Regions from separate parts of the Halpernia sp. GG3 genome, predicted to be linked through region 2. Evidence: riboswitches for the same ligand, from Rfam matches in the RefSeq annotation. Region 2 holds a riboswitch; each other region holds the start of a gene.
The links. Region 2 has a riboswitch for S-adenosylmethionine ahead of ACVBED_RS07670 (O-acetylhomoserine aminocarboxypropyltransferase/cysteine synthase family protein). Riboswitches for the same ligand answer to the same signal wherever they lie in the genome.

Region 1: linked by a shared signal. The riboswitch ahead of ACVBED_RS03235 (TonB-dependent receptor plug domain-containing protein) and the one ahead of ACVBED_RS07670 (O-acetylhomoserine aminocarboxypropyltransferase/cysteine synthase family protein) in region 2 are both predicted to bind S-adenosylmethionine.
Region 3: linked by a shared signal. The riboswitch ahead of ACVBED_RS01695 (ATP-grasp domain-containing protein) and the one ahead of ACVBED_RS07670 (O-acetylhomoserine aminocarboxypropyltransferase/cysteine synthase family protein) in region 2 are both predicted to bind S-adenosylmethionine.
Region 4: linked by a shared signal. The riboswitch ahead of ACVBED_RS01560 (homocysteine S-methyltransferase family protein) and the one ahead of ACVBED_RS07670 (O-acetylhomoserine aminocarboxypropyltransferase/cysteine synthase family protein) in region 2 are both predicted to bind S-adenosylmethionine.

What each region holds. Positions count from the first base shown of each region.
Region 1 is NZ_JBRIIR020000006.1:465,039-468,432, forward strand. It holds gene gyrB (DNA topoisomerase (ATP-hydrolyzing) subunit B) at 1-1,055, shown strand, start outside; SAM riboswitch class I at 1,309-1,413, shown strand; gene ACVBED_RS03235 (TonB-dependent receptor plug domain-containing protein) at 1,487-3,394, shown strand, end outside.
Region 2 is NZ_JBRIIR020000014.1:35,213-38,606, reverse strand. It holds gene ACVBED_RS07675 (homoserine O-acetyltransferase family protein) at 1-188, opposite strand, end outside; gene ACVBED_RS07670 (O-acetylhomoserine aminocarboxypropyltransferase/cysteine synthase family protein) at 206-1,501, opposite strand; SAM riboswitch class I at 1,633-1,738, opposite strand; gene ACVBED_RS07665 (S41 family peptidase) at 2,047-3,394, opposite strand, start outside.
Region 3 is NZ_JBRIIR020000006.1:155,716-159,109, reverse strand. It holds gene ACVBED_RS01700 (LLM class flavin-dependent oxidoreductase) at 1-727, opposite strand, end outside; gene ACVBED_RS01695 (ATP-grasp domain-containing protein) at 724-1,704, opposite strand; SAM riboswitch class I at 2,123-2,222, opposite strand; gene ACVBED_RS01690 (DUF305 domain-containing protein) at 2,622-3,104, opposite strand; gene ACVBED_RS01685 (efflux RND transporter periplasmic adaptor subunit) at 3,140-3,394, opposite strand, start outside.
Region 4 is NZ_JBRIIR020000006.1:130,027-133,420, reverse strand. It holds gene ACVBED_RS01565 (MGH1-like glycoside hydrolase domain-containing protein) at 1-1,275, opposite strand, end outside; SAM riboswitch class I at 1,731-1,837, shown strand; gene ACVBED_RS01560 (homocysteine S-methyltransferase family protein) at 1,900-2,910, shown strand; gene metH (methionine synthase) at 2,989-3,394, shown strand, end outside.

The sequences.
Region 1 (3,394 bases), on a different contig from region 2:
TAACAAGAACTTTGAAAAAATTTGCTGACGAACTAGGACTTCCTGCCAAAGAAAAAGTAGAAGTGACAGGCGATGATTTTAGAGAGGGCTTAACCGCCATTATTTCCGTTAAAGTAATGGAGCCTCAGTTTGAAGGGCAAACCAAAACAAAATTAGGAAACTCTGAAGTGGCGAGTGCAGTTGATAAGATCGTAGGTGAAATGCTTTCCAATTTCTTGGAAGAAAATCCGAACGAAGCCAAAATTATCGTTCAAAAAGTAGTTTTAGCGGCGAAAGCGAGGCAAGCAGCGAAAAAAGCCCGCGAAATGGTGCAGCGTAAATCGCCGATGGGCGGAAGTGGTTTGCCAGGAAAATTGTCTGACTGTTCTTCAAAAGATCCTGCTGAAAGTGAATTGTTTCTTGTCGAGGGAGATTCTGCAGGTGGAACTGCAAAACAAGGTCGTGACCGGTTGTTTCAAGCGATTTTACCTTTAAGAGGTAAAATTCTAAATGTTGAAAAAGCAATGCTTCATAAGGTTTACGATAATGAAGAGATTAAAAATATTTACACTGCACTTGGTGTAAGTGTCGGCACAGAAGAAGATTCTAAGGCTTTAAATATAAAAAAATTACGCTATCACAAAATAGTCATTATGTGTGATGCCGATATTGATGGCGCGCATATTTCGACTTTAATTTTGACATTTTTCTTTAGATATATGAAGGAATTAGTTGAAAACGGCTATGTTTATATTGCATCGCCGCCACTCTATTTACTTAAAAAAGGAAATAAAAAAGTGTACACCTGGAATGAAAAGGAACGTGAAGAAGAAACTTTCAAACTTTCACCAGATGGAAAAGGCGTTGATGTACAGCGTTACAAAGGTTTGGGTGAAATGAACCCAGAGCAGTTATGGGAAACCACTTTAAATCCTGAAAACAGAACTTTAAAACAGGTAACTATCGAAAATGCGGTGGATGCAGATAATGTTTTCTCAATGTTGATGGGCGATGAAGTTCCACCGAGACGTGAATTTATAGAGAAAAATGCAAAATATGCAAAAATTGATGTTTAAGCGTTTTTGTTGATAATAATTAATCCCAATCCTTAAAATGGTTGGGATTTTTTTAGTTCTAAGAGTAAATTAAAAATTGATAAATTCAATATAAAGACAATTTGCTTTTTCGTAAAAATTTCTTAAAATATTTTACGTTAAATGACCTATGAATCGCCTTTTTCTCACTCAATTTTATATGACCAAATATGAAATTTAAATTTTAATATTTCTCTTATTTGGATTATATTGCAAAATAATTTATTTTTGCGCAGACTTATCAAGAAAGGTGGAGGGATTTGGCCCTTTGAAACCTTGGCAACCGACATTTCTATGGTGTAATGGTGCTAAATCCACCCTTTAATGGGGAAGATAATATATGAATTACTTTTTTTATTATTTCTTGATATTTCGTTTTTATTACTTAGCGTTAAAAATCTAAAAATTAAGGAATGAAGAAAATTACTTTTTCTATTTTATTATTAGGAACTTTCTATAGTATTTATGCACAAGAAAAAACCAAGGATATTGAGGATGTCGTGATTGTGGGAAATCGTGGTTTACCTCGTTCTAAAATTAATTCTCCAGTCGCAGTTGATGTTATTTCGGTTGCAAAAATTCAAAAATCTGCGCCTCAAAGTACCGTGCAAGATTTATTAAATTATATTATTCCTTCGTTTAATTCAGTGCATCAATCTGCCTCTGATGGTACGGAACATATTGATCCTGTTACTTTACGAGGTATGGGGCCAGACCAAGTTTTAGTATTAATTAATGGAAAAAGAAGACATACAACTTCTTTGGTTAATTATCAAAATACAGTTGGGAATGGTTCTGTGGGTACAGATTTAAGCACAATTCCTGTTTTAGCTATTGATAGAATAGAGGTATTAAGAGATGGTGCTTCTGCACAATATGGTTCTGATGCCATTGCAGGTGTCATCAATATTATTCTTAAAAAAAATCAAGGCGCTTCAGCTTCTATTACCTACGGAAAAACCAGTAGAAGTGATGGTGGAAATTTACAAGCCGGTGTCAATTATGGTGCAAGTATTAGTAAAGATAAAGGTATAATAAATCTTACTTTGCAACTGAGTGACAGGCAAAAAACTAACCGGACTCAGAATAATAATCTTGATATTTTTGGGAATAATTTTGCATATGATTTTGCAGATAATCCTGCTGCGGCAAGGTCAGCTGATGATGCCGAAATTGCTAAAAGAGGATTAACAAGAGATTATTTCAACTTTCAAGTGGGAGATGCGCATATTAAATTAGGTCAACTTTTTCTAAATGCAGAATATCAATTAAATGATAAATTTATTGTTTATACTTTTGGCGGATTTAGCATAAAAGAGGGACAAGGTTATGGATTTAGAAGATTGCCAAGCGAAACTAGTAATGTAGTTTTATCCATTTATCCAAATGGTTTTCAACCAATTTTAGGTTCAAAAATTTATGATATTTCTCAATCTGCAGGTGTACGCTACCACGATAATAATTGGAGTGCAGATTTTAGCAATACTTTTGGGAGCAACGTTTTTGAGTATAACGTAAGTAATACTAACAACGCGTCATTAGGTGCAAAATCTCCTACAAGTTTCTACGCTGGTTCTCATGGATTTCTACAAAATACGATCAATTTAGACATCAGCAAAAAATTTGAAAAAATTAATCTTGCTTTTGGTGGTGAGTATCGTTTTGAGCAATATCAAATAAAAACTGGCGAGGTTGCATCTTATGCAACTTACGACATCTATGGAAATATTGCCAATTCTTCTACCAACACAAGTGATATCTCAGGAACTGGAGGGTCCCAATCTTTCACAGGTTTTTCTCCGGCGAATGCTTTAACCAAGAATAGAAATTCATTATCAGCCTATGCAGATGTATCTTATGATATTAAAAATTTCTATATTGATGTGGCTACTAGATTTGAGCATTATTCAGATTTTGGAAACTCCATCAATGGTAAATTAGCAATGCGGTATGAGATTTTGAAAAATTTTGCCCTTAGAGGTGGCATAAGTTCAGGTTTTAGAGCTCCGTCTTTACAACAGAAATATTTTAGTAATTTTTATTCTGATATTTCCACTACAGGTGTAGGGATTGTAAATAAAGGAATTTTTAATAATGATAGCGATGTTGCAAAAGCATTGGGTTTTGATAAATTAAAACAAGAAAAATCTATTAATACAAGTCTTGGTTTTACTTTGAAACCTTTGGATAATTTATTTATCACAGTGGATGGTTATTTAATAACGGTAAAAGATAGAATTGTACTTACTAGCCAAATTAGTAGTTCTTTGATTACACAAAATGGTGCAGAAGCGGCAAGATTATTTGCCAACGCGATTGAT
Region 2 (3,394 bases):
AATACCTCACTTTTTCCAAATAAACCTTCCCACCAGTCTTCAACATCTGAGTTTCCGGTCAAGGCATGACAAACCCAGATTATTTTTTTCGATGAAGAAAATTCACCAAAAATCTGATAAGCAATGTTAATTTCGGAAATTTTAATACCAGATTCAAGAACAAAATCTTCTGTTTTAAAATGTTTCAATATCTAAATTTTAAAAATTAAATCCCGGCAAATCCGCGGTTGATATCATCTAAAATATCATCTATATGCTCAATTCCTACACTGATGCGAACTTGTCCAGGTTTGATTCCCGCGTGCAATTGTTCTTCTTCAGAAAGCTGCTCGTGAGTAGTAGAAGCAGGATTAATAATTAAAGTTTTAGAATCACCCACATTGGCAACGTGGCTGATTAGTTCTAAACTATTGATGAATTTTATCGCAGATTCTTTTCCACCTTTTATTTCAAAACTTAGTACGCCACCAAAACCATTTTTAAAATATTTTTTTGCATTTTCATGATCGGGGAAACTTGGCAAACCTGGATATAATACTTTTTCAACTTGTGGATGATCTTCCAAAAATTCTGCGACTTTCTGCGCATTTTGAACGGTTCTTTCTAAACGAAGCGATAAAGTTTCAAGACCATGAATTAAAAGAAAAGAATTAAATGGCGAAATAGTTGGACCAAAATCTCGAAGACCTTCTACTCTCGCTTTTATGATGAAAGCAATATTTCCAAAAGAGCCGTTAACACCAAAAACATCAGAAAAAATCAAACCGTGGTAACTTTCTGAAGGCTCAGAAAATTGTGGAAATTTCCCACTTCCCCAATCAAAATTTCCGCCATCTACGATAATTCCACCGATGGAAGTGCCGTGACCGCCGATCCATTTTGTAGCAGATTCTACCACGATATTTGCACCATGTTTTAAAGGTTGAAAAATAAATCCACCCGCACCAAAAGTATTATCAACGATTAAAGGAAGATTATGTTTTTTTGCAACTGCTGCAATTGCTTCAAAATCTGCTACATTTAAACTTGGATTACCGATGGTTTCAACATAGATGGCTTTTGTATTTTCATTGATTTGTTCCTCAAAATCTTGCGGTTCGTCATCTTTTGCAAAGCGGCATTCGATCCCTAATTTTTTAAAAGTTACTTTAAACTGATTAAAACTTCCACCGTACAAATACGGCGAACTCACGAAATTATCTCCAGCCTGAAGAATATTTGTAATTGCTAAAAACTGTGCGGCATGACCAGAACTTGTTGCTAAAGCAGCAACTCCGCCGTGTAGCGCAGCAACTCTTTTTTCAAAAACATCCGTTGTCGGATTCATTAAACGGGTATAAATATTTCCGAATTCTTTTAAACCAAAAAGATTAGCAGCGTGCTGTGCATCGTTGAAAGTATAACAAGCGGTTTGATAGAGCGGAACCGCCCTGGAATTTGTGGTTGAATCTATGGTTTGTCCCGCATGAAGTTGCAATGTTTCAAATTTTAAATTGCTCATATTTTAAATAATTTTATTTTAAATGTTGTGCAACTTATCTTCTGAAAAGCTTACCGAAAGAGCATAAAAAAACTCTTTCGATAAGACGAAAGAGTTTGATATAAATGTATAATTTTTATATTTCTGTTTCTGACTTATCTTTCCCGCCATTGCGAGTTGAATTTTGCACCTTATTTATTTCTAAACAGGTTGCCAAAGTTTCACCGGGTCAATTCCCTCCACTTTTCTAAATAAGTTGCGATGTTTTAAAGAACGTAATTTCTGGTGCAAAGATAGAAAGGTTTTTTAAATCTCCAAATTTTTAATTAAAAAAATTGATAATAATTTAATTTGTTCCCTAACCAATCTCAATGTTGAACATTTGAATAATTCATCCATCTTCATTTTCAAAACTCGGTACCACAAAAATTAGTTTATAATCCGAAATTGATACCGTCTTCATCGTCTTCAAGCTTCAGTTTTTTTAAAGACGCCTTGGCAATATTTCCGCCTACCTACCATCGGCAGGCGGAATTTACTTCTTGGAATATTGTTTTTAGCCGGATTTATTTTTTTACTTCTTTCAACATTTCTTTCACGGCAGCTTCCAATTGTTGGTCTTCGCCGTTCAAAAATTTATTATAATCGTTATTTACCTTAATATCAGGTTCTAGTTGATGATTTTCTGTAGCCTGGGTTTCGCCAGCACCGTAAGTAGCAATCATTGGTATACCGAAATAAATGGTTGGATCTATTTGTGTTTCCCACCAAACTGCGGTTCCGGTTCCTGCAACAGGCATTCCAATTAATTTACCCAATCCTAATTCTTTATATGCATAAGGAAACATAAAAGCATCAGAATAATTGCCTTCACTCATTACTACGCAACTTGGTTTAGTCCATTTATTCATCGGCTCGCCACCTGTAGTGATATTCCCTTGTGGGCGTAAAGTAAAATATTCTTTTCCTCCTAAGAAAGTAACCAAATCATCATGCAACCAACCGCCACCGTTAAAACGAGTATCTACAATTAGCGCTTCCTTCTTCACGTTTTTACCTAAAACTTTATCAAAAGTCACCCTAAAACTTGGGTCGTCCATACTTCTTATATGCACATAACCAACTCTACCACCAGAAAGACTATCCGTTAGTTGGGCCATCTTATCTGTCCAACGTTTGTAAAGTAAAACACCGCTTTCCACACCAACTGATATAGGTTTTACAACTTCGCTAATGGTTTTATTTGTTTTTGGATCGTGGAAATCTATTCTCGTAAAATTACCTTCTTTATGGTTTAGAAAAATTGCCCAATCAACATCAGCTGTTATCTCGTTACCATTTATTTTATCGATGATCATTCCTGCTTTCATCTCGGTTTTCGCTTTATCAAAAGGTCCGGCAGCTATTATATCTTTTACCACCAAGCCGTCACCGCCTTTGGTAACATCATATAATAAACCTAACGCAGCTGTTGCATCAGCATTCATTTTTTTAACTCTGTACCCACCACCTGTATGTGAAGCATTTAATTCTCCCAAAAACTCGCTCAATAAAACTTCAAAATCATAATTGTTATTAATATAGGGAAGAAATTTGCTGTAAGTAGTATGATAACCATCCCAATCTACCCCTTGCAGTTTTGGGTCGAACAGTTTTTTCTTCACCTGTTTCCAGGCATGATCAAACATATATTTCCGCTCTTCAGATGCATTCAATTCCATAGAAGCATCAATTTTCATTGGAGAAACTTTACCGTCATCAACACCTACTTTCATGATGTTGCCACCAGCCAAAACAAACAGATCTTTGCCGTCATTGCTTAATTCCAAACTGCCATCAGTTACGCCCAATTTCGCCAAAACTTTGGTTTCATGGGTACGAGGCATCGTCATCCATAAATCATAACCTTTTTCA
Region 3 (3,394 bases), on a different contig from region 2:
GCTCATTGTTTCGTACAATGGAATAAGCAGCTACTCCAAATTTCATGGGTTCTAGGCCTAATTTTTCCCGACGTTGCTTCATGTCATCTATACGTTTTTTAATTCCTTCGGGAGAATCGCCATGCATTACATAACCATCGCATTGAGTACTGATCATAGTTTTAGCTGCTTCAGACTCTCCACCCGCATATAAAAAAGGTTTTTTAGAAGGTTTTGGCTGCAAAATATTATCCTGCACTTGGTAATAATCCCCCTGAAAAGAAACATGATCTTCTTTCCAAAGGCGGCTGATCACTTCTATCCATTCGCTGGTGCGCGCATAACGATTGTCATGTTCATCAAATTCAATTCCGTACTTATCTGCTTCGGCTTTCCACCAAGAAGCAACCACGTTAAGAGAAATTCTGTCATTGCTGATGTGTTCCAGATTTGCTACCGCCTTAGCCAACAAAGCAGGATTGTGGTACGTAGGCCTTACTGCCACCATAATCTCTAGTTCCTTGGTAACCGCTGCCAATGCCGCTGCAGTAGACCAAGCATCAAGAGAAGGAGCTTCTTCTCCTTTTATATCATTTAAATATAATTCTGCGATAAGGGAAATGCTGTAACCCCAGTCTTCACTCTTTTGAGCCAGTTCCTTAATGTAATCCCAGGAAATGGTCATATTCTCATCTTCTACATTTCTTAACCATCCTCCAAAAACGGGTAACCAGTATCCAAATTTCATAATGCTTGTTTTAATTTTAAATTTGCTGTTTTTTCTATAAAATCCACTAATTTTTTATGTGGGTCAAAACCTATAACATTTATTGCATCTGCAACAAAATTTGAAAGTGCATTAATGTCATAGTAATATAGTTGTCCATCCCTGTCATCTATGATGTATTCTATTCCACCAACGTCAATTCCTGCGGCTTGAATAATTTTTTCAATAGCGTTAATAATTTCGTTTGAAGGTGTATATGCCTCTACTTTAAGTCCGTTCTTTGGAGCGTCAAGCGCACAAGCATTTCTTGACAATTCCTGTCCCGTTGTTGTCTGGCAAATATCTGCAGGACAAAGATTAAAAGTATCACCTGAGGTGTATACTTTTATACCATATAAATATTTTCCATCAAGCGTTTCCACCCGGTGAATATTTCCATTCCTTGCCGGAATAAACTCTTGTACAAGCGCAGTGAAATCCAATCCCAGTTCAATAGATTCATCAGCAACAGCCTTTTTGAGTTCTTCCTCGGTGTTATAACGAGTTATTCCTGCACCACTTCCACCTATATTCGCTTTTACGACAATTGGAAAGCGTAAGTCCTTTGATGCAGCCAAGGCTTGTGAAGCATTGTTAATTACCACAGATTTAGGAAAAGGCAGGCCTAAAGACTCTAAGAGGCTAAGTTGTAAAGCTTTAGAAATTTCATATCTCCAGGCTTTTGATCCGTTAATAACTCTTACTCCTTTGCTTTCCAAAGACGCTAATAGTCCTGTTGTATAGAAAATTGCCTGCGTATTGTTTCTTAGATATGCAGATGGACTCATGCGATTAAAGAAAACGCTGAAAGGGAATTCTTTTTCTGATATATTGAAATGGTGTTCTGCCGCGCCATATTCTATTACCGGAAGCTCCCTATTTTCAAGTTCTTTAAATAATGGACGAAACCAGTCTGGATGTTCGTAGTAAACGGCGATTGCCTGTTCTTTGTTATTCATATTCACGATGTTAATTTTTACTTAGTAATTAAAATATTTATTTAGTTGATAATTTTTATAGAACCTTACTTAATCAACAATAAACCTTTACAATTCTATAACTATTTTACTTTTGACTCTCCAATCCCCAATGTTTAGTAAAAACAAATTATTAAAGGGTGATGAATTGTTACAAAAACAATCGTGTTATTTAATTAGTAGCTCTAATAGAGTACTTATATTTATTGTGAAAAGAATAGGGTTGGAAATACAGCTTGTAAATTCCTATTGATAGCCTGATTATCGAATAAGAGGCAATTAAGTTTTATCTACAACAACCGCAACAATTCTTGGTTGTTGAGTTATTAGTAGAAAGAGCGTGAAGCTCAAAAAAGATGGTATTTAAAATAAGAAAAGAATTCTTCATTGTTTCAATTGTTTTTTATATTCTCCAAAAACGGATCAGGAATTAGCACCTTGACTTCAGTCTGGTTGCTAGCGCATCAAAGAGCCTGTCTCTCAACGCTTCTTTATAAATCAATTTTAATTGACTTGATGGTACAAAATTAATTATTTTTTTGTAAAAAACAATTCTTTTGGCAATTTTTTTTATGATTATATGGAACAAAGACGGGGATTTGCAGATATAATATTTTTACCATTATCTTCTAAATATTATCTATACGAACGTAAATTGACCATTATCAAAATAAAGTTAATTTTACTTTATTTTCAATTGGTTGACACAAAGTGAAGATTTACATTATAACCATCTGATTTATAGATATATTTTGTAGTTCCTCCACCTCCACTTTTATAAAAATATTTAGCCTCATTTTAATTCATTAGTAGTTTATACAGTGTAAAATAAGAAAGTTCAATAACTTTTTATTTTGAGGAACATTGCGATGAGAAGAAAGACAAAATATTAATTATTTTCATTTTTCTTTCTCTAATCGCTTTATCATTACTTTCATTTCAAGAATTTCTTTTCTTTGAGCCGTGATAATGCTGTTTGCTAACTTTTTTACTTCCGGATCTTTAATGTCTGCTCTTTCACTTGTTAAAATAGCAATTGAATGGTGCGGAATCATGGCCTTCATCCATAAAACATCGCCGATTATCGGACTTTGCGTACGAACCAAACCTAATGCAGCAAAAAATAAACCTATACTTCCAACGATTATTCCAATATTTTTCTGCTTATTTTGATACATTTTGCGCATAAATAAAAACATGATTACAGCCATTGCTGAGATTCCAAGACAACTCATATAAAATCTCGTCAGACTGAAATAAACGTGATCCAGTTCATAAATATTAAGATACATTGTAACGTACATCGCCAAAAAAGACGCACAAAGCATCAAAATAAACGTTGTGTAACTGTTGCTTTTTGAGTGTTGGGTAGAATTTTCCATGTTACAGTAATTTTATGTTTGTAGTTTATTTAATCTTACATTTTCATGCCAGCCATTGGATCTGCGCCATGCTGAAATATATACTCACTATTCAATAAATATGCCCCACTTGTTACTACGACATCTGCGGCGGTCAATCCAGAAATTATTTCAATTACATTATTTTGAGCAACACCAATTTTTACCATTCTTATTTCATAAACACCATCTTTAATTTTAACCCAAACTGTTGCGCCTTTGCTATCTCTCAGCACCGCTTCTTGAGGAAGCATAAAAGCCTTCCGTGCTTT
Region 4 (3,394 bases), on a different contig from region 2:
AACACAATGAAATGCCAAATCCCAGGTTGCATACCACGGATATTCCCATTTATCAGGCATAGAAATGATGTCTTTATTATGAAGATGCATCCATTCTGTATTCCGTACGAATTTGTCAAAATTTCTGGGTGCTTCTAAATTTGGATCACCTTTTAGCCATTTCGCAACATTATAATGGTAGAATTGTTTATTCCAGAGAAGTCCTGCAAAAGCCTGTCTCTGAACGTTTTGTTCATCTTTATCGGGAATGTTTCTTTGTAGATTTTCGTAGAAATAATTGGCTTCTTCTTTTCTAATTTCAAATATTTCATCAAAATCATAAAACGCGTCATTCATTTCATGGGGCGAAAGTCTAAAATCAAAAGTTTTTGATTCACCCGCAGCAATTTCTGTATCAATGTGAAAACTTGCTTTGGTGCCAAAATTTTCTGGGTTTACAGTATCGTTTCCGTCAGTGATAAAATCATTTATTCCGTCTTTAAAATAGCCTGATGTTGGAGCTGTATTATAAATTTTAGCAATATTCGTTTCATTTTCGCAAAAAAGTGCTTCAGTTTCAGAATTTCTTGCGTAAAACTTTTTTATAGAAATACTGTCGTGCAAGATATCAATAACCCCGTTTCTTGCTTTTTTTAGTTCTGGTTTGTAATCATTGTATCCCCAAACCCAATTATTTCTGAACCAAACTGTTGGTAAAATTACTAATGGCGCAGAATTTTCACTTCGATTATGAGCCGTAACCCGGATAAAAATATCATCCGGATCAACTTTACAATATTCTATAAAAATATCAAAATATTCATTTTTATTGAATATTCCAGTATCAATTAATTCAAATTCTGGTTCAGTTTTACTTCGGCGTTCATTTTCTTCAACCAATTCTTCATAGGGAAAACGGTTGATTGGGTATTTATAAACCATCTTCATATAACTGTGAGATGGCGTATTATCCAGATAATAAAATAATTCTTTTACGTCTTCACCGTGATTTCCCTGATAATTAGAAACACCAAAAAAACGCTCTTTGACCATTTTATCTTTCTTATTCCAAAATGAAAAGGCAAAACAAAGCAGTTGTTTGGAATCGCTTAAACCTGCAATTCCCTCTTCCGCCCAGCGGAAAACTTTACTTTCTGCTTCATCATGGCTGGTAGACTCCCAGGCATTGCCATCATGGCTGTAATCTTCACGCACATTTCCCCATTGTCGGTTACTTACATATGGCCCCCATTGCCGCCATTGCTCATTTTTTAATCTTTCGTTTTCAATTTTCATATATTTTCCTTAAGATTAAATTTATTTTATTATTAATTACGATATTTCTTTTAGCAGCTATTTCACTTTGTAGAATATCTCTTTTACATCTTATCAGACCAGCTATTTTCGTCCTCCCCTACTAATTTTCTTAAAGCTATTGCGATAGAAAGTAATATACTTCTTCGAAATTTTTGCAATCGTAATTGCAACAAAAGGATTTCAGTTCAGGTCGGGCTACGACTGTTTAACTATTTAAAATTCAAAAATAGTTTGAATTTTCATTTGCAAAATTAATGATTTTTAAATGAATTGAAATATTCAAATCTGTCATACAGCCGCTTTAATTAATCATTTTGAGTGATTAATCCTATTAAGTTTCTTTAAATTTTATTGAAAAACTTTGAAGTATTTCATCAGTTTTCTAATTATTACTCATTATCTTTGTAGCCGAATTGTTCTTTTAAATATTGAAAATGTTATCCAGAAAGGTGGAGGGACTAGACCCTACGAAACCTTGGCAACCTCTCTTTTGAGAAAAGGTGCTACATTCTATTCCGGTTTTTCCGGATGAAGATAACTAATAAATTTTTCTACCTTTCTTCGGTAGCATTTTCAAATTTTTATTTATAACTAAAATTGAAAATGAATTCACAACATATACTTCGCGCCGAACTTTCCAAACGCATCCTAATTTTAGATGGCGCTATGGGAACTATGCTTCAGCGTTATAATTTTACGGAAGCAGATTACCGAGGCGAACGCTTTAAAGATTGGGAATTTTCTTTAAAAGGTAATAATGATTTATTGACTTTAACACAACCAGAAGCCATTTCCGAAGTTCACAGGAAATATTTAGCAGCTGGGGCAGACATTATTGAAACCAATACTTTTTCCGGAACTACCATCGCAATGGCTGATTATCATATGGAAGAACTGGTTTATGAACTGAATTTTGAATCTGCAAAAATCGCCAAAAAAGTTTGCCAGGAATTCACTACAAAAAATCCTGATAAACCTCGATTTGTAGCTGGTTCCATCGGACCAACTAACAAAACAGCCAGTCTTTCACCAGACGTCAATGATCCGGGTTTTCGTGCCATTACTTTTGAAGAACTACGAATTGCTTACAAACAGCAAGCAGAAGCCTTACTAGATGGCGGTTCAGATCTACTTTTGGTAGAAACTATTTTTGACACCTTAAATGCAAAAGCCGCACTTTTTGCTATTGACGAAATTCAGGAAGAGCGAAATATTGAGATTCCAATTATGGTTTCAGGAACCATTACAGATGCTTCAGGAAGAACTCTGAGCGGACAAACCGCGGAAGCATTTTTAATTTCGATTTCACATTTAAATTTACTGAGCGTTGGTTTTAATTGTGCTTTAGGTGCCAAACAATTGACGCCTTATTTGGAAAGTTTAGCAAACAATTCAGAATTTTTTATTTCCGCGTATCCAAATGCAGGATTACCAAATGCTTTCGGGCAATATGATGAAAGTCCAGAATTTATGGCCGAACAGATCCGCGAATTTGTAGATAAAAATTTAATTAATATTATCGGCGGTTGCTGTGGAACAACTCCAGAACATATAAAAGCAATTGCAGATCTGGTGAAAGAATATCAACCAAGAAAAATTAATGTAACAATCTAAAAATGTAACAATGTAACTATCATTTGACATAATAATGTCATTGGTAAACGGTTACATTGATAAATTGGAAAATTATTAATGAAATACTTAAAACTCTCAGGTCTCGAACCTTTAATTATAGCAGAAGAATCCAACTTTATTAATGTTGGTGAGAGAACAAATGTTGCAGGTTCAAAGAAGTTCCTTCGATTAATTAAAGAAGAAAAATTTTCTGAAGCACTTGATATTGCAAGAGAACAGGTTGAAAATGGCGCTCAGATTTTAGATGTCAATTTTGATGATGGTTTACTGGACGGTAAATATTGCATGGTTAAATTCTTAAATTTAATCGCTTCGGAACCGGATATTTCCAGAATTCCAATTATGATTGATTCTTCAAAATGGGAAATTTTAGAAGCGGGTTTGCAAGTCGTTCAAGGAAAATGCGTGGTGAATTCCATCAGTTTAAAAGAAGGTGAAAAAGAGTTCATTGACCACGCTAAAA